Regions from separate parts of the Paenibacillus sp. FSL R5-0810 genome, predicted to be linked through region 2. Evidence: riboswitches for the same ligand, from Rfam matches in the RefSeq annotation. Region 2 holds a riboswitch; each other region holds the start of a gene.
The links. A riboswitch is a leader RNA that binds a small molecule or an ion and turns the genes downstream of it on or off. The one in region 2 is predicted to bind thiamine pyrophosphate.
Positions count from the first base shown of each region.

Region 1: it holds a riboswitch for thiamine pyrophosphate, as region 2 does, so the genes downstream of both, MKX76_RS20190 (ABC transporter substrate-binding protein) here and MKX76_RS02770 (YkoF family thiamine/hydroxymethylpyrimidine-binding protein) in region 2, are expected to answer to the same signal.
Region 3: it holds a riboswitch for thiamine pyrophosphate, as region 2 does, so the genes downstream of both, tenA (thiaminase II) here and MKX76_RS02770 (YkoF family thiamine/hydroxymethylpyrimidine-binding protein) in region 2, are expected to answer to the same signal.

Region 1 covers NZ_JBBOCF010000001.1:4,528,351-4,535,113, reverse strand. The annotation lists gene MKX76_RS20205 (ABC transporter ATP-binding protein) at 1-354, opposite strand, end outside; gene MKX76_RS20200 (ABC transporter permease) at 544-1,299, opposite strand; gene MKX76_RS20195 (thiamine-binding protein) at 1,296-1,589, opposite strand; gene MKX76_RS20190 (ABC transporter substrate-binding protein) at 1,693-2,733, opposite strand; TPP riboswitch at 2,854-2,965, opposite strand; gene MKX76_RS20185 (VOC family protein) at 3,165-3,548, opposite strand; gene MKX76_RS20180 (GGDEF domain-containing protein) at 3,851-5,389, shown strand; gene MKX76_RS20175 (EAL domain-containing protein) at 5,602-6,645, shown strand.
Region 2 covers NZ_JBBOCF010000001.1:594,467-601,229, reverse strand. The annotation lists gene MKX76_RS02795 (siderophore ABC transporter substrate-binding protein) at 1-699, opposite strand, end outside; gene MKX76_RS02790 (iron ABC transporter ATP-binding protein) at 1,064-1,822, opposite strand; gene MKX76_RS02785 (iron chelate uptake ABC transporter family permease subunit) at 1,819-2,766, opposite strand; gene MKX76_RS02780 (ABC transporter permease) at 2,756-3,709, opposite strand; gene MKX76_RS02775 (nitroreductase family protein) at 4,241-4,843, shown strand; TPP riboswitch at 5,016-5,119, shown strand; gene MKX76_RS02770 (YkoF family thiamine/hydroxymethylpyrimidine-binding protein) at 5,220-5,825, shown strand; gene MKX76_RS02765 (sporulation protein YjcZ) at 5,900-5,998, opposite strand; gene MKX76_RS02760 (nucleotidyltransferase domain-containing protein) at 6,115-6,763, opposite strand, start outside.
Region 3 covers NZ_JBBOCF010000001.1:3,827,527-3,834,289, reverse strand. The annotation lists gene MKX76_RS17180 (DUF4179 domain-containing protein) at 1-874, shown strand, start outside; TPP riboswitch at 1,040-1,143, shown strand; gene tenA (thiaminase II) at 1,562-2,266, shown strand; gene thiM (hydroxyethylthiazole kinase) at 2,414-3,265, shown strand; gene thiD (bifunctional hydroxymethylpyrimidine kinase/phosphomethylpyrimidine kinase) at 3,262-4,095, shown strand; gene thiE (thiamine phosphate synthase) at 4,092-4,766, shown strand; gene MKX76_RS17155 (BglG family transcription antiterminator) at 4,995-6,763, shown strand, end outside.

The DNA.
Region 1 (6,763 bases), 3.9 Mb from region 2:
CAGGACGTTGTCCTCAATCGTCCGCCACGGGAACAAGGCCGGCTGCTGCGGCATATAAGCGATGCGCCCCTTCTCCCCGGTGACCTCCCGCCCCTCCATGAGGACCTGGCCGGCATCAGGCGCAATCAATCCGCCGATGATGTGAAAGAGCGTGCTTTTTCCGCTGCCGGAAGGGCCGATGATCGATACGAATTCCCCTGGAAGCACCCTAAGCGACAGCTCCTCCAGCACATGCACTTCACTGCGCCGCTCGCGGAACACCTTGCGAATCCCCCGGACCTCCAGGGCAGGAGCGGGGGCGGCGGCTGCGCCGCCGGTTGAATTCAAGACGGAATCAGTCGCTCGCTGCGTCATATGGGCAGCCTCCCTTCTTTATTAAGATCCCTGATTTCAACCTTATCTGTAACCTGGATTTGAAAGAACCATTTAAATCTGGGGAGCAGCCGCGATGCTTAGAGGAACTCTGCATGTATTTGCCCCGAATCCCGGTCCAATCGTTCAACTTATGAAGCAGAGAGCATCTATATGGCCAAGCCATGCCAATCAATGCTTCCGGTTCCAGCGGATCAGCCGTTTCTCCAGCAGGGTAATAACGCCTACCATGAGCAGGCTGAGCAGCACGATAACCAGAATGGCCACAAATACGCGATCGGTCCGGTACCCGGATTTTTGCAGCATCATATAATAGCCGATTCCCCGGTCAGACCCGATCCATTCCCCGATGACCGCCCCCATGACCGAATACGTGGCCGCGATCCGAATCCCGGAGAAGATGGATGGCAGCGCGTGCGGAAGCTCCAGCTTGGTGAAGATTTGCCACGGCGTGGCTCCCGTCATCTGCATATAATTCATCATCGTGCGGTCGGTCCGTGCCAGCCCGTCGAGGGCCGCTACGGCTACGGGGAAGAAGCAAACGAGCGTAATGACGATGACCTTCGGCAGCATGCCGAACCCGAACCAGATCATGAGGAGCGGGGCCAAGGCGATGGTCGGCACGTTCTGGCTTAAGATGAGAAGCGGATAAAGGGCTGTTTTGAGAAAAGGTACCCTGTGCAGAGCCAAAGAGAGCAGGAGTCCGATACCGGTTCCGATGGCAAATCCGATCACGGTTAACTTTAGGGTAGCCCAAGTGTGTTCCATAAGTCCCGACGCCCCGGTGATGGCTTCATGCCCGATAGCCGTCGGCGCAGGCAGAATGAATTTCTCGATATCGAACATCCAGACCGCAGCCTGCCACACGATCAAAAAGAAGAGGACCGCCACGACGGGCGGCCATATCGAGCTCCACCAGCTTTTCATGGACGGTATTTCTCCGTGAGCTTATCCATGCTGATGCCCTGCGGATGATGTGCGATTTTGACTTGGGAGATGATGCTCGGACTCCCGGCTTTCACCAGCGCATCATGCATTCGCTCCACGATGCGGAGCAGCTCGGACAGCTCGCCTTCCATCGTTGTTTCCAAAGCATGGACCTCGTATTTGACGCCGGAATCCTGGATTACCTTAATGGCTTCATCCACATAAGGGATGCTGTCTCCGCCGTCCGGCGTACGCGGAATGACTTGAATGCTCAGCAGTGTATTCGCCATGAGTCAATCGTCCTTTCGTATATGGGTTCTCATTTGCACGGCCGTTAAGCCTCATGCCGATGAGCCGCGAAGCAGCATTGCAATGCTGCGGGGAGTGCTTCTCCTATTTGTCAGGCAAAAACTCATTCGTAAACGCGCGCTCCGCGTCCAATTCCTTCTCCAGCAGCTTGCGCTCAAACATCCAGTCGGCATATCCGGACCAAACCTCGGCCTTCTGCTCGCCCCAGCGCGGCGAGTCATCTTGATAGCGCGGGCTGAGCCACTTCTGGCTTTCCAGCACCAGCTCGGCATCCAGGTCGGGAACTGCCTTCGACAGCAGTGCCGCGGCATCTTCCGGATGGTCTATCGCATATTGATAGCCTTTGGACGTTGCGCGCATGAACGCTTTGACAAGCTCCGGGTCATCCGCGATCAGCTTCTCGTTCGTTACGATGACCGGCGTATAATAATCCAGCTGTTCGGAATAATCCTTCACGTAGATCATGTCCAGCGGCTCGCCGCGAAGCTGGGCTTCAATGCCTGTCCAGGCATAGTAGATCCAGGCGAAATCAATATCCCGCTTAACCGCCGTAAAATAATCGGCGTCTCCGATGTTCACGATGTTGACCTTGTTCACATCGGCTCCATCGATCTCCATGATCGATTTCATGACGGCTTCCTCAATCGGAGAGCCCCAGCCTCCGTAGGATTTTCCTTCAAAATCGGAGGCCTTCTGGATGCCCCGATCCTTCGGTGCAGCGAATCCGGACGTATTATGCTGAATGATGGCTGCGATCGAAACCAGCGGCAGCCCCTGTGTCCGGGCGAGCGTTACGCCCTCCTGATAGCTGATGCCGAACGGTACGTTGCCGGAAGCGACCATCGCATCGGTTCCCCCGGAGCCCGGCTGTACGATTTGCACGTTCAGCCCTTCCTCCTCATAATATCCGAGCTCCTTGGCTGCATATAATCCGGTGTGGTTCGTGTTCGCCGACCAGTCCAGCATCAATTGGACATCGCGGAGCTTGGCCGGCTGTTCTCCTTCTCCGGCAGTCTCTTGCTTGCCGGGCGCGCTTCCGCCGTTCTGGCCGCTTGCCCCGCAGGCGGAAGCGACCAGAAGCAGGACGCAGGCGAGCAGCAGAGAGAGCCATGTACGTTGTTTCATCGTGTTTCTCCTCTCCTTATATGTCTTCCATTTTCCGTATTAACTTCATAACAACAACAAAAAACGCCCCGATCGTATCGGAGCGCATGACGGCGTAAGTATATACTACGGCTTATGAACAGCCGCAATCTTATGGCTTCCTACGCTGGCATTACCCAGATCAGGTATAAGGGTCAGTATCTCTATGGGATACACTCTCAGCCGGCCGATTCCAGCTCCCCCGGTATTTATGAAGTTACGGGTTATACTTCCGTTATTATAGACCTACCGGAAGCACCTGTCCAGTACGGGAACGCCCCATGCCTGAAGGCGATTTTCTACGTTCGTATAGGTCGCCGGGATGAGTGGCTGTCCAGGCATGGAAGACCCGAATGATCCAGGCGACCCATAGGAGTCTCTATATGCGGGCGGGCAACCTTAGACCTGGCCTGTTAGCGCTGGAAAAATTCAATCCATTCGCCTTCCGGACCGTGCACGAAGAAATAGCGGTAGCCGTTGGGCAGCGTGACGATTTCCTCATCCAGATGCGGAACGTCCAGCTCCTTCACCCGTGCATATTCCGCTTCAATGTCGTCCGTGCTGACGGCAAAGTGATGCACCGTTCCCTCCGCAGGAAGGGAGTCGCTGTATCCTTGAATCAGCTCGACCTCGGTTTCATCGCTGCCGTTAAAGCCGAGGAAAGCCAGCTGGATGACACCGTTCGTGTGCGTCAGACGGTCCTTGAGCTCAAGGCCGACCACCTTCGTATAGAAAGCGATCGTTGCTTCCAGATCCCTTACGACAATGCCTACATGGTCCAATCGTCTTTGTCCCATTTTACAAGAACCCCTTCCATGAAACTATGCTAGGATATAAAACCAAAGATACGTTGATATGAAAGAATAATACTACATAAACCCCATGTGTCAAGTGGGGATTGAGTGACTACAATCCCGGGACAATTCCGCAAATAACGATTCTACGCGGCCTATATGCCTATAAATATCCAGTTGTTGGGCGCTTCTTTCTTTACTTTTCCTCGGGCTAAAAGTATGATTGGATATGGAAACGCTTTAATTCGAAAGACCTATTCATCATGAATGACCAAGCCTACCTTTTGTTTCAGGGAGGGATATGAATGAGCCCGGGTCCATCCGATTCCATATATATTCGGCTCGCGATTGGATACGCATTGATCCAATGGATATTGGCCCTGTGGATGCCGGACGCTTTATTGCTTCACCGCATCTTAGCCATTATGGCTCCGATAGCCGCATTCGCGTATTTGATCGGGGTGATTGGCAGTCGGTATGAGCAAGGCCATCTTCGCAGATTTTGGCTTCTGATTGCAGCCGGATTGGCCGGCGATGCAATAGGGCGCATCCTGTATGCGGGTGATGAATGGATTGGAGGGGTGTTTGGCGGATCCATCCGGCTGGCGGAACTGTTCTGGAGCTTGGAAGCTCTATTGTTCGCCGGTGCCCTGATTTACCTGTTCAGACGAGTGCAGGGTCCGCTGCGGGGCGCTCGGTTTACCCTGGACATCATCATTGTTGCGATTACCTTGATGACGGTGGGGTGGGAGTATCTCATTAAGCCGGAGATGGAGAGCGGGACGGATACCGTCTGGAGGTCGGCCGGAGGAGCGATGCTCTATCCGCTGTGCGGAATCGTACTGATGTTCTTTACGCTGGTCGTGTATTTTAACACTAAGCAGCTGCACAAGCGGGCGGTCATCTTCCTGTGCCTTGGTGGAAGCGCATTTGCGCTCGGGGATGTCCTTCGGATCTTTCTTGATAGTTTCATGAACATCGGAGCTGGCCTATATGTATATCCGCTGCACACCCTCTCTGCATGCTTTATCGGCTTTGCGGGTGGACAAACGCTGCCTCGAAGGGGGAGGAGATCCCTATCCGAGAAGAAGCCGTGGCCGGCAGGAACCTTGATCGTACGATATTTGCTGCCCTACAGCGTCCTTGGCGGAATGTTTGCCCTGATGGCCCATCGGTTCGGGGGATGGAGCGGTCTATTTACCGGCTTGACCCTCTGCTTCATTCTCATTTTGATCAGGCAAATCCTGATTCAGGTCGAGAATGACCGCTTGTTCGAAAGGCTGCATGTCAGCCTGCAGAAGAGTGAATCGCTCGCGCACCGCGACGATTTGACGGGCCTGTATAACCGTCGTTATTTTAACGCCAGGCTTTCGGAAGCTTTGGGCGAAGCAGATCGGGCCGGTTTCCGTGTCGGACTGCTGTATATGGACTTGAACCGTTTTAAGCGCGTGAATGACAAGTATGGGCACCGTGCGGGGGATTTGCTGATCCAGAAGGTGGCGCAGCGCCTCCATTCGCTGGAGTCAAAGGGCGTAATCGTATCCCGGCTCGGCGGCGATGAATTTACGGTTATGCTGTATCCGGCCGGAGAGGATCAGGAGCTGATCTGGATGGCGGAGGATATCTGGACGCTGCTGAGCGAGCCCTATGAGCTGGAAGGAACCGAAATTTACACCTCGCCGAGCATCGGGATTGCGGTTTACCCCGATCATGCCAAGGATGACCAGGAGCTGATCGGCCGTGCGGATACGGCGATGTATGCGGCGAAGGAGCGGCATGCCCGGTGGCATTTTGACGTAGAGCAGACCATGCTGCTGCAGCTTCTTCATAAGAAAGCGGATTAAAAGGTGCGATTCCTTTGTCGGATCGTCGAAAGTCAGTTGTTATCGGCAATTCTTGTCGATTTTTGCTATATCAAGAGTCGCTTTAACATAGATATTACGCATTTGCAGTAAAATTAGGTCATAAGTTTGATAGAAATCCATAAAATGCAAAGAAATCATATTCTAAATGCCGATAAAGCATAGTGAGAGCTTGCTTGCCAAGGAGGACGAACATGATTTGCGACAATTGCAGCACCTTTGAAGCGATTGAGGACCAAGGAAGAACCGTTCATATGAAGCCTGCTCGGCAAGAGCTTGTGCGCTTGCTTGCACAGAACGGCTACACGGTGCAGGAACACAATGAGAGTTGTGCTGTGAACTATAAGGAACGTTCCGATCTGATCTCCATTATGGAGTGTCTGCAATCCCTTCCGCGAAATCTATGTGATGAGCTGTCCTTCTGTGTCACTGGAGGGGAAGCTCCGAAGACCCGGCATATTTGGACGCCGATGCAGAGGTTTGAGCTGCAGATGGAGCACTATGATATGGTGAACGTTATATTACATAAAGAATTTACGAGCTATATGCAGCCGATCGTGGATCCGTCCGAGCATATTGTTGCCTATGAATTTCTGCTGCGTCCGCTCAAAGGCGGGATCCCGTTTAAGCCCCATGAGCTGTTCGAAACGGCACGCAAGACCGGTTTGCAGGTTTTTCTGGATCAAGCGGCCAGAACGTCTGCGATTGAAACCAGCGCACAATGGCTTCCGAAGGGCGTGAAGCGCTTCGTGAATTTCCTGCCATCTTCGATCTACGACGCCCAGATGTGCCTGAACCATACCTTCCATACGATTGAACGACTCGGGCTCGATCCCGGGGATTTCGTATTCGAGGTGGTGGAAACCGAGAAGGTCGATGATGTCGGGCACCTGCAATCGATCTTCGAGGCCTATCGCAGCCACGGGATCTCGGTAGCGATGGATGACGTAGGGGCAGGCTACTCCACCTTGGAGCAAATGATCAAGCTGAAACCGGATTATGTCAAAATAGACCGAAGCCTGATCGACGGCTGTGATCAGAATCCAACCCAGCAAAGGCAGCTTGTGACCATTACCCATATGGCTCACGAGTTCGGGGCGATGGTGCTTGCCGAAGGGATTGAAAGACGGGAGGAATTCCATTTCTGCCGGGAAATCGGAATCGAGCTGTCGCAAGGATATCTGTTCGGAAAACCGTCCCAGCGACCCCCATGCGGTCCGGAGCCGCAGCTCATTTAACCAAAGCTAGCCCGGCGGCTTAGCCTGATCATCACAGTATTATTATAGCCTTAGTGAAGATACGGGTCCTGTCCTAGCGTGCCAACGGCAAGCGGAATATCCGTTTATATAAAGGAAG
Region 2 (6,763 bases):
GCTTACTTCAATGTTGCTGTCCACCGCTTTAAATCCGAACACATCGTGCAGGATGCCGAAGCGCGATCCTGGTCCGTATGCGCTGATTTTGCCTTCGTTCGCAAGAATGATCAGTGCGTTTTTGCCTGTTGCTGTTGCTTTTTCATTCAGTGCCTTAATGCTGTCTTCAATCGTTTTCAGCTCTTGCTCAACCTCGGCTTCCTTGCCGAAAATTTGTCCGAGCGTGTTCATGTTCTCTTCAAAGGATTCCATGTATTTGCTTGTATCCACGCCCAAGAAGATCGTAGGCGCGATTTCCTTAAGCTCCTCATAGGCCTCCTGCTGTCTGCCGGAAATGATGATCAGGTCCGGTTTGATGCTGTTGATTTTCTCGAAGTCAGGCTCTTTCAGGCTGCCGACGTTCTCGTATTTCTTGTCTTCGAATTTGGAAAGGTACGAAGGAATATTCGCTTGCGGTACGCCCAACACCTCTACGCCGAGCTTATCCAAGGAATCCAGAATTCCGAAATCGAATACGACAACGCGCGTAGGATTCTTCTTCACAGGCGTTTCGCCAAGCTGATGCTTAATCGTAATCTCCTCGGAAGCTGGCGTGTTCGTATCACCGCCGGCTGCTCCTGTTGCCTCCTTATCCTGTCCGCATGCTGCGAGTACAAAAGTGAACATTGCTACCATAACTAACGCTAACCATTTTTTCATTGCTTCCACCCCGTTTGAATGATTTTTTATATTTCGTAATACATGGTTTATGACTGCATGTCGTGCTTTTGCATTTATGTTTGTCGCAAACAACCCTTTGGTCAAGCCCGGTTAAGCTTATCCTACCCAACGTTATGATCCTATGTATAACCGTTCATCCCTCCTGGCTGTAATCAAGAACAATATGGATATACATATATTTTGAATATTTGGTTGATTTTGTAATACAAAGAGGGCGTATAGAACCGTGCCGTCCTTCTAAAAGGCAGCCAGGTCTGTCCGGACGGATAGGAACTCGCTAGAACCGCACCTCTCGCGGTCTGCTCCGGGCTCGAATCCTCCGAACACATATTCCAACCTTACGTTAGGCGTAGTATACACACACTCTGTTATCGTTAATCTCTTCGATCTCAATGTCCATATCATAGATGCCGCGAAGAACGTTGCTCTGAATAATATGCTCTGTCCGGCCTTCGCTCTCGATCGCTCCATCCTTCAGCGCCACGATGTAATCGGAGTAAAAAGACGCGAAGTTGATATCATGAATGACGATGACAATCGTTTTGTTCAGATCGGTGACGAGCTTTCTGAGTATTTTCATAATCTGCACCGAATGCTTCATATCCAGATTGTTCAGCGGTTCATCAAGCAGGATATACTCGGTGTTCTGGGCAATGACCATCGCGATGTAGGCGCGCTGGGTTTGACCGCCGCTGAGCTGGTGCAGGTATTTATGCTGCATATCCTGAAGCTCCATATACGCGATCGCTTCATCCACGTACTTCTCATCTTCCGCCGTCAGCCTGCCTTGGGAGTAAGGAAAACGTCCGAAGGATACGAGCTCGCGTACCGTCAGGCGGAGGCTGATGTGGTTCGACTGCTTCAAGATCGAAACCTTCTTCGCCAGATCGCCGCTCTTCCATTGGCTGACCTCTTTGCCGTCCACCATGATCTGTCCGCTATCCTTGCCCGTCAATCTGCTGATCATGGACAGCAATGTACTCTTACCGGCCCCGTTCGGACCGATAAAGGACGTGATTTGGCCCTTCGGGATCGTAACCGACACGTTGTCGACGACTTTTTTGCCGCCATAGACTTTCGATACGTTCGTAACCTGGATCATGCTTTACTCTCCTTTAATAGCAGGTATATAAAGTAAACACCGCCGATGAAATTGATGATGACGCTGAGCGTCGTGGAGAAGGTAAACACCCGTTCTACAATCAATTGACCGCCAACCAATGCGATGACGCTGATCAGTATGGAAGCTGATATCAAGTAGGAATGACGGTAGGTTTTCATAAATTCATAAGCAACGTTGACGACCAGCAGTCCAAGGAATGTGATCGGACCCACCAGCGCGGTAGCAACCGAGATCAGCACTGCCACGACGATCAACAGCCGCTTTACAACATAATCGTAGTTCACGCCGAGGTTGATCGCCTGCTCCCGCCCGAGCGCAAGCACATTCAAATACTTGGTGAATCTTGCGAAGTACAGGAGCGTAACGGCAACGACAATGCTCGCCATGATCAGCAGATCGGTCTTCACATTGTTAAAGCTGGCGAACATTTTATCCGCTACGTATTGGAACTCGTTCGGATCGATCAGCACCTCCATGAAGGAGGACATGCTGGAGAACAAGGTTCCGAAGATCATGCCGATTAGGAGGAGGAAGTAAATATTGTTGCCTTCCCTCCGGAACAGAAGCCGGTATAACACGCCGGCGAACAGAATCATGGCCCCGACATTGATCAGGAAATTTGCGTTGCTGCCCAGTTTGTACAGCGTAAAGGAACCGAATACGAAGATGACTGTCGTCTGAATCAAAATATATAAAGAATCCAATCCCATGACGCTCGGCGTCAAAATCCGGTTATTCGTGACCGTTTGGAACACCGTGGTAGACAGGGCGATCGCCCCGCCGGTCAGAATAATGGCCAGCACCTTCTTGATTCTTCGCGGGAAGGCGTAATCCCAACTGCCGCCAAGATCGATGAACAGAAAGGCCGCCACCAGGATAATTGCCACCGCGGCCAGCAGGCCGATTTTGGCTCTATAAGTCATAAGCCTTTCTCCTCATCAGTAAGTAAATGAAAATACCGCTTCCGAGCACGCCCACGGTCAGACTGATCGGAATTTCGTATGGGTATATGATGATCCGGCCAAGGATATCGCAGAACAGAACGAATCCGGCCCCTAGCAGCGCGGTATGGGAAAGGCTTTTTTTCAAGTGGTCTCCCAGATACAGGCTTACAATATTCGGTATGATCAAACCGAGAAAAGGAATCACGCCGACCGTCAATACGACGGATGCGGTTACCAGCGCTACAATGACCAAGCCCAAATTAACGACGCGCCGGTAATGAAGTCCAAGGTTCGTGGCGAATTCCTCACCCATGCCGGCAACCGTGAATTTGTTGGCGAACAGGTAGGCCAGGATGACCAGCGGAACGCTGATATACAGAAGTTCGTACTGTCCCTTGATGATCATGGAAAAATCGCCTTGAAGCCATGCGGACATGTTCTGAATGAGATCATATTTATAAGCGAAGAACGTAGCGATCGAGCTTACGATGTTCCCGAACATGAGTCCAACGAGCGGAATAAAGATCGCATCCTTGAACTTGATCCGGTCCAGGATCTTCATGAAGATAAACGTGCCGGCCAGAGCGAATACAAAAGCCACCAGCATTTTCACAAGCGGTCCGCTTGTCGTGAATACGAGCATCGCAACGAGAATTCCCAGTCTTGCGGAATCCATGGTTCCCGCCGTTGTCGGCGATACGAACTTGTTGCGGCTAAGCTGCTGCATGATCAATCCGCAGATACTCATGCTGACTCCCGCCAGGATTAGACTGACTAGACGCGGCAAGCGGCTGACGAGCATAATATGCTGTTGTTGTTCCGTCATGGAGAATAAGTCCAGCGGCGAAATATCCTTGACTCCGATAAATAAGGAGACGATGGAAAGCGCCACAACGGCTGCGGCTAAGTAAATGATCTTCATGGCTCTTCCTTCTATGCATATGTCTCTAAATCATTTCGTCAGCTCGTAATTCAGTTATCATTCTCATTGAGATTGATTATCAATTACGCTCTGATAAGCATTATATCACCCTCATTCTCAACCGACAAGTATAATTGAGAATCAAACTCAATTAAATTTTTAATCTTTGCATGATTTGTTCATCAATTGTTCATAATATGAAGCTTGGCAGAAATTAGCCGTTGTTGTCCTCAATCCTTCTATTGTTCTCCTCGCCCCCTCTTATTAATAGGAAATAAAATTTAAGCCCCCTGTTTTGGCTCCAAATCACGGGGTATTTCATCAATAAATTCTCAATCACAGGGTTGACAATGACCAATGTAATATAATAACATACTAACGGAAGTATTATTTCTTACAATTAGTAAGTTGTTAAGGAATAATAATTCAACCTATTTCAGCGATCACCTTGATGCATATTTGCTTGAATGATAGGACATCTTTTTATCAGGCGTATGCAATCCAAACCATGACTCAGGAGGGTTTATCAACATGTCTAAAGACTTCCTTACCGCACTTAAAAATCGCCGTTCCTACTATGCGATCAGCAAGGATTCCGTCATCTCCGATGAGCGTATCCAAGAAATCGTGAAAGATGCCGTGAAATACACGCCTTCTTCCTTCAACTCCCAAAGCGCACGCACGGTCGTTCTGCTTGGTGAGCAGCATGACAAGCTGTGGAATATTACGGAAGGCATTCTGAAGGAAGTGGTGGGCGACGAGCAAGCATTCAAATCCACCGCTGAGAAAATGGCCTCTTTCCGCGCAGGCTATGGCACTGTATTGTTCTTCGAAGACAACGATGTCATCGCAGGGCTTCAGCAAAACTTTGCGCTCTATGCCGACAACTTCCCGGTATGGGCGAATCAGTCGAACGGCATGCTTCAGCTCGTCGTTTGGACGATGCTGGAAGCCGAAGGACTGGGTGCTTCCCTGCAGCATTACAACCCGCTGATCGACGAAAAAGTAAAAGCGGAATGGAACATCCCAGAAAACTGGAAGCTGATTGCGCAAATGCCGTTCGGCAAGCCGGTCGCTGAGCCAGGGGACAAGGAATTTGCTCCGCTTGAAGATCGCGTGAAAGTTTACAAGTAAGCGAAACAAGACAAAGAGCCGCCATCAGGAAGCCTATTAAAGCTCCTCATGGCGGTTTTTTGCTGCATTGACATTGTTTTTTCGATGCAGAGACGTTACAATTACCCAGTAAGAAGCCGCCCTCTTTCGTAAGCTTGGACCGGCCGGTCAAAACAAAATTTCATATCTTGTGTTGCTGTACTAGGGGTGCCTTGTGCTGAGAAACGGCAGAACCGCCGTTAACCCTTATTACCCGATCTAGGTCATGCTAGCGTGGGGAAGTGTAGCGTTCATGTTTATGTTTTGTTCGCGTAGACATCGCCGCACTTATCCCTTAGGGTGCGGTTTTTTTGCGTTATTTTGCGTTCTCAAATTTATGCTGCAGGAGGAATCTACAATGAATGAGTTAGCATGCGGAACCAGCCGGATTGTTGGCTGCCGGTTCTCGGTATTGCCGATGACGGACCGCTTCGTCGAAGTGATTATGGGGGCGTTGGAGTCTGTGCACACGGATAAGGTATGGATTCATACCGATGATGTCAGCACTTGTGTTCGCGGACGTGCCGAGCACGTATTTGACGTTACCCGTGCGATATTCGCCCATGCGGCAGCTTCCGGCGTACATACAGTCTTTAATGGAACCTACTCCATCGGCTGCCCAGGCGATACGGATGCGGATGTCTATATGTCCGAGGATTCCCGGGTGTTAAACAGCGAGCTTGGACCACACGCGGATATTGAAACCGCCTGCCAGTTCGCCTTGTATCCGCTCGGAACCGAGCATTATATGGATATTATCTACGGAGAAGTGCAGCGCGCCAAGAAAAAGGGAACCTTCGGGGGCAGCGTCCATTACGCAAGCCGTCTCGACGGAACGCTCTCTCGAGTATTCGAATCCCTCGAGGATGCGTTCAAGCATGCCATCCAAACAGATACCAGCCACCTCGTGATGACCGCTGTCGTCTCCGCGCACAGTCCATCGCCCAAGCAGAAAAGCGTTTAATATGCATGCTTAAGCAAACAAGGACCCGGCCATATGCCGAGTCCTTGTGCTATCCACCGCGTATCGCCTTTGATTCAAACCCAAGCAAGCGAGATGATTACGAGCAGGATAAAGAGAACCAATATAATACCCGTTGATGTGCCCCAAACATCTCCACCATATGCTCCGCTCATGACGATCCCTCCTGGATTTATTGAAATACGTGATGTCATCACATATTTAAGGTATGAGCCGGAAAGAACGACGGTCACGGCAGCTGTACCGCTTGTCTTTTCCCCCAGCCATGGCCTTATTCTTCATATCCGGCAAGCAGCTGGCCTCCGTAAGGGAGCAAAACCTGCTCGCACAGCTTCATGAGCTGATGCGATTGCCGGGTACGGTACATCGCCTCCAGCGCTTGCACCAACCGCTCGCTAAAATGCGGATCGAAGCCGGAGACTAGCCGGAACAGCGTCTTCCCTTCCCCCGTCCACTGCCGGTTAACCCTCAGAACAAACTCGCAGAGCAAAGTCGATATTTTTTGAACGGTAAACCAGGCTTCCCCGTCCCCTTTGGCCTGCTTAAGATCCATCATGTATTCGGTGATCATGTACCGGGCTGCGTCAATATCGGACATCGTTAATGGCAGCGGACCGTAATCCAGATCAGCCTGGGCCTCCGCGCGAATGTCTTCCCCTTCCGGTACCGAGCAGAGAACGATGCCTTCAGCCATGATCCGCTGCAGTGTCGGATTCGCCGCAACGATGCCTGCGTCAAAATCTTCGCGATAGCCGGAGCTAGATATAATAAACAGCTCTACGATCCAGCCGGCAGCTTCAATCGTCCTTCTCCTCAGCCCTTCGCCTTCTCTCTCCACAATGATCACGTCAAGGTCTGAGTGCTCGTTGTGCTCTCCCCTGGAAGCACTGCCCCCCAGTACAGCCAGCAGACAATCCGGA
Region 3 (6,763 bases), 3.2 Mb from region 2:
CGGTCCTCTACCTATTGATAGCCAAACAGGAATTGGACAAATCAGCTTGCTGCCATTCAAACAGAAGTTACCGGATGAATTCGAACTAACGATCGAGGTAGCAAACGTGGACGGAGTTAAAGGTCATTGGGATTTTTCAATTCCCATTAAAAAGACCGTTTCCGGAACGAAATCATGGATGCCGATGAGGAGTGCAACGGATGGAGAAACCACCCTGCTGATTAAGAAAATAGGCTTTAAATCCGGTACGGGTACGATGGACGTGGAGCTAGTATACAGGCGGCCGGCAGCTAAAGCGCAAGATCCCATGTATGATATCCTAGCTATTACTGATACTGGAATGGAGTTCAAACCTTATGAGATGGATGGAGATGGCTACGTCGAAGACGGTACACATGTCCAGTTAGGAACCTTTCGATTTGAATTACCTCTTGTTACGCCGAAGTCCATTACGTTCCGTCCGTATTTGCGCGGGGATGTGCCGGTATATGGAATTAGAGTGCCGATGAAGCATGAACCGTCGACCGATCATCCTCTAATTATTCCTCAAGGGGAATTAGGCCGCCTGTTAGTGACGAAAGTGGAACGCTTAAAAGATAAGACGATCGTACATTACCGGAAAGAAGTCACTGACCCCCTTCAGCAAACCGAGTTGATCCTCGAGGATTTGGAAGGCAAGTACAATTTTTACCCATGGGACATGTACATCATTCCTTCCGAGGAAACGAAGACGAGGTTAATTGATGCCAAAAATAATGCTTACGTAACCGAATTCCCGGCCTTAAATTCGGATCAACAGCCAGTCTTTGTCACCCATGAATACAAAAAACCTATTTTCCTGAAAGAGCTCGAAATGACAATACCGCTTCAATAAGGTAAGCATCGGTCAATTGATGGCATTTGCGAATGAAAGCATGAACGGTCACCTTTTTTTCTGGAAAAAGGGGGTTAGGGGGTTATATCTACCGAGTATTGCAGCAAACACGGAAACGTTTGACACCACCGCTAAACCTATGTACAGTAATAGTCAATAGAATAGGAAGTCCACTAGGGGAGCCGTCAGCGGCTGAGACAAGAGCGTATCTTGGACCCTTTGAACCTGATCTAGTTCGTACTAGCGTAGGAAAGTGGAGCCTTCACGGATAGAGTCCTTTTTGCGCCTGCTTCTGCCGGGCAAGAGGACTATTGCTGAAGCCGCTCCGTTTTTCGGGGCGGCTTTGTTTGTCATGCTCCGAAAAACGTAATTTCCTGCATCTTCGTCGCACAGCACGATAGCGCACGAGTACGAGCTAGCAGCATGCAAGGTTGCCATATGCCGTGCATAAAGGGTTGGCCGTGTACATAAAGGGTTGCCGGATATACACATGTAGCCGGGTACAACGGCTGCCGGATCTGCAAAGTTCCCGGATGCAACCGTTGCTGATATGAAAAGGATGCACGGTATGCGTAGGTTTGCGGGACATGCAACGGATGCTTGGCTTCGAATCCCCGGATTACCGGGATTGCCTGGTCGCTAGGAGGACTTCCTGCTCTTCATTTCAAGATGGAGGTGGGGGAAACCATGACGTTTACCCAAGAGCTTCGCCAGCAGGCGGACGGAATTTTCGAGGCGATCGTAAACCATCCCTTCGTGCGGGGAATTGCCGCCGGGAAGCTGGACAGCGAACAGCTGATTCACTATGTGAAGCAGGACTTCGAGTATTTGAATGCCTACATTCGCATTTATGGCGTCGCCATATCCAAGTGCACGAGCCGGGAGGATATGGCGGCGTTCAACGAACAGATTGCGTTTATCCTCAACAGCGAGGTGCATCCGCATCAAAATTTCTGCTCGGTCGCGGGAGTGAACTATGAGCAGCTCCAGGGCTACCCTCTTGCACCGTCTGCGCACCACTATATCCGTCACATGCTGACCGTTGCGCATGAGGGAACCCTCGGCGAAATTATGGCGGTCCTGCTTCCTTGTCCGTGGACGTATTATGAGATCGGCCGCAGACTGCTGGATGAAGTTAAGCCGGATCGCACCCATCCGTTCCATGAATGGATTCATTTTTACGGGAATCGCGGAGAGGATGCGGCAGGGAAGTTCCTTGGCCGTGTGGATGCGTGGGCGGAAGGAGCGACGATGAAGGAGCGCGAGCGGATGCGCGAGCATTTTATGCTGAGCTGCCAGCTGGAGTATATGTTCTGGGACATGGCTTACAAGCAGGAGGAATGGCCCGTGCCGTTCCAGCCGTTGGTCGATGCCACGGGGTATGGGCGCTGAGCATTTGAGTTATGGGACAGACAGGGGTAACGAAAGGTCATGCATTTTGAGAATGAATCAGAATTCGGGTTGAGATGAGATTATGGGTTTCATATGTCGTATGTCATATGCCAAAAACCAAGAAAAGAATGGGAAAGGATGATGGCAATGAGCGGAAATACATGGGATTCGGAGCTTGCGGGGCTTTTAACGAAGGTGCAGCAGCAGAAGCCTCTTGTCCATAACATGACCAATGTGGTGGTTACGAATTTTACGGCCAACGGCTTATACGCGCTGGGCGCGTCGCCGGTAATGGCATATTCCCCCGACGAGGTGGCGGATATGGCCCAAATTGCCGGAGCGCTCGTGCTCAACATCGGCACGCTGTCCCGCGAACAAGTGGATGCGATGATCCTTGCCGGGCAATCCGCCAATACGCATGGCGTCCCGGTCCTCCTCGATCCGGTAGGAGCGGGGGCAACGCCGTTTCGGACCGCTTCTGCGCTGCGGATCCTGCGTGAAGTGAAGGTTTCCCTGGTGCGGGGCAATGCGGCCGAGGTTGCCAATCTGATCGGCGAAGTCCGGGTGATCAAGGGGGTCGATGCAGACGACTCTGCGTCCGGCGGGAACTTAGAGCTGGCCCTGCGGGCTGCACAGCGGCTAAATACGGTGGTGGCTATCACTGGAGAGGAGGACGTGATCAGCGATGGTGTTTCGGCGCGAATCATACGCGGCGGGCATGCGATGCTGACGAAAGTAACCGGAGCGGGCTGCCTGCTCACGTCCGTGCTCGGGGCCTTCGCCGCTGTGGAGCCGGATTTGCTGCTGGCGGGGACGGCTGGCCTTGCCTTCTATGGGGCAGCAGCCGCCCGCGCGGCCGAGCAAACGGCCGGACTCGGGCCGGGCAGCTTCCAGATCGCCTTCCTGGATGAGCTTGCAAAGCTCCACTCCGGTTCGCTCGAAGGGCACGCGTCGGTCCGCGAAGCGGACATCCTGACGGAAGGGAGCGTGTCCCGATGACAGACGCGCGGATTCCGAGAGCGCTGACGATTGCCGGGTCCGACAGCGGGGGCGGCGCAGGTATTCAAGCGGATCTGAAGACGTTCCAGGAGCTGGGCGTATTCGGCATGTCGGCATTGACTGCAGTAACGGTGCAGAATACATTGGGCGTCCATGGCGTCTATCCGCTCCCGCCGGAAGCGGCGGCGGAGCAGATCGAGGCGGTGGGCGGCGATATCGGCGTGGACGCCTTAAAGACCGGGATGCTGTTTCATGCGGATGTTATCCGCCTGGTCAGCGCTAAGATCCGGTCGTTTGGCTGGGAGAACGTCGTTGTCGATCCCGTGATGATCGCCAAGGGCGGTGCGGAGCTGCTGCGTACTGAAGCGGTTGATGCACTAAAGCGGGAGCTGCTTCCCTTGGCGATGGTGGTGACGCCTAATATTCCGGAGGCGGAGGTGCTGGCGGGAATGGGAATCCGCACGAGGCATGACTGCCGGGAAGCGGCTCGCCGCATCGGCGGGCTCGGTCCGCGGATCGTCATCATCAAGGGCGGTCATGGCAGCTTCGAGGAGGATGGAGATCAGGTGGTGGATCTGGTATATGACGGCACCGGCTTTACGGAACTCAGCGCCAAGCGCGTGAACACCGTTCATACGCATGGGACCGGCTGTACGTTCTCTGCAGCCATTACGGCAGGTCTGGCCCAGGGCTTGAGCGCCTTCGATGCGATTCAGAGCGGGCGTTTATTCATTCAAGCGGCCATTGAGGACGGATTAAACTTGGGGCAGGGACAGGGCCCGACCAATCATTGGGCATACAATCGCCGCCGTCAGGAGGTGCTGCAATGACAGGCAGAGTGGCACCTGAGATGATGAGGCGGCATCTGCGGATGTACCTCGTGCTCGGCAGCGTGAACTGCATCGTCGAGCCTAGCTTGGTCGTGCAGGAGGCGTTGGCTGGAGGCGCAACCATGGTCCAATTTCGTGAGAAGGGACATGGAGCACTCAACGGGGAGCCGATGCTCCGGCTGGCTCGCCGGATCCAGGAGCAGTGCCGGCAAGCACGCGTACCCTTCATCGTCAATGACGATGTAGAGCTGGCACTGAAGCTGGACGCCGACGGCGTGCATATCGGCCAGGACGACGAATCTGCGGCTTCGGTACGTGAACGGATCGGCAACCGGATGCTGGGCGTCTCGGCGCATACGGTGGAGGAAGCCCGGCGCGCGATCCTCCATGGTGCCGATTATCTTGGCATCGGACCGATCTATCCGACCCGCTCAAAGGATGATGCCAAGGCTGCGCAAGGCCCGGCAATTCTCCGTGAGCTGCGCGAAGCTGGAATCCGATTGCCGATCGTTGGCATTGGCGGGATTACCGTGGAGCGCGTGGAGGAAGTGATTGGAGCGGGTGCGGATGGCGTCGCGGTGATATCCGCCGTGACGGGAGCGGCGTCGGCGCAGGAGGCTGTGGAGGCTTTTATGGGAAAGATACGCCGAGGAGCCGAAGGGATTTCTTAAGTTGTACGAGGATTATAAGCGGATCAAGAACAAGGGTGCCGACTTTTGAGGCATCCTTGTTTGGTTTACCGCTCGCTCCGTTTTCCTGTCAACAAGCCCTTTTATAGCTCCCTTCCCGTGTAACGTCCCCGTTCAGATTGCCATAGCGACCCGGATATGATATACGTAGGACGATGTACCTGCTCTACGAAGCGTGAGCTCTCCCAATAAGCTGAATAGGAGACCGGAATGAATAACAGGCAAAAAGAGATTTTTCGCAACTTGTTAATGGAAACGAACCGCCAATGGCTCGTTCAGGATCTCGCGGATCAGACCGAGTGCTCGGAGAAGACGATCCGTAACGATCTGAAGGTGATTGAAGAATATATCGTTAAGCACTCCAGTGGCCGTCTGGTGAAAAGGCCGGGACTTGGCGTCTATCTGGAGATTGGAGAAGCGGATCGGGCTGATTTGTTCCACCGTTTGTATTCCAACGAGCGTACCGGCGAGGATGAATCCGATGAGGGAAGGGTGCTGCACCTGGCATATCGGCTCTTGATGAACGCGAAGCCCGTAACCCTGCAGAACCTGGCTTCGCCGTTTTACGTGAACAAGGCGATTATCCGACGGGATATGGACAAGATTGCGGACTGGCTGCGAAGCTTTGATCTGAGTTTAGTGACGAAGCAGCGCGTAGGCTTCATGATTGAGGGTACGGAGAAGAACAAACGGATGGCGCTGGCGCGGCTGAACCAATTGATCAACCGTCCGGAGTTGACGGGACAGATGATGCGTAACCAGTTTGAACCGCACGAGATTGCAGCCGTGTCCCATGAGTTGAAGGAGCTGCAAAAGCAGCATCAGCTCCGCTTCACCGATGAAACCTTTGAAAGCCTGATGCTGCATATTCTGCTCATGGTCAAACGGACCAAGCTGGGTCAGCCGATTTCGCTCTCTGATCAGGACATGGCCTTTTTGGGAAACAAAACGGAATTTGCATGGGCGACGGACTTTTTGAAGCAGCTGCAAAAACTGTTTGCCGTCCCTTTCTCCAAGGAGGAAACCGCTTATCTAACCCTGCACCTGCTTGGCGGGAAGATCCGATACACGCAGGAGAATGAGGGCGTTGGACGAAGCGATCTGGCAGACAGCCACCCCCTCTTGCCCCGCCTGGTTGAGCAGCTGACCCAGCGGATGTCGGAGCTGAATATGCTTCCTTTCTCCAGGGACCCCGTATTGCTGAACGGGTTAAAATTGCATTTGTACACGACCATGAACCGTCTTCATTATGGTCTGCCTGTGTCCAACCCGATGCTGGCTGAGATCAAAAAGATGTACCCGTATATGTTCGATCGGGTCATTATGGCACTGGAAGAGGTAGGGGAAGCGTTCCATCTGTATTTTCCCGAAGAGGAGGCCGCGTACTTGACGCTGCATTTTCAGGCGTCCGTGGAGCGGCTTCACCAGAATGAAAGTCACCCTCAAAAGGTGATTATCGTGTGTCATATGGGGGTAGGGATGTCCCAACTCCTTCTCGCGAAGGTGGAGCGGAGATTCCCGTCCGTGCATGTAGAGACAACGATGTCCAAAGCGGAGGTAGAGGATTATCTGGCAGCTCATGAGGTGGATCTTGTCATAACGACCGTTGATCTTCCCAAGTTAAAAATACCGCATATCCTCGTTTCCCCTCTGCTCGAGGCCAGTGACGAGCGGAAGCTGGAGCAGGCGATCCGTCGGCTTGATGAGCCGGACGGCAGGGCGGCTGAGGAATCGGTTTTTTTGAAATATACGACACCTTTTCTCATCTTTCCTCAGCAGGAGCTAGAGCGTCCGGAACAGTTAATCTCCAAGTTTGCGCAGATGCTGGTGGACAAAGGGTATGTCCAGGCCGGGTATACGGAAAGTGTGCTGGAACGTGAGAAACTGTCTGCTACAACGATAGGAGGAGGCATTGCCATCCCTCATGGCGGCTCGGAGTGGGTTACACAGTCCTGCATCGTTGTCGTTACTTTGAAGCA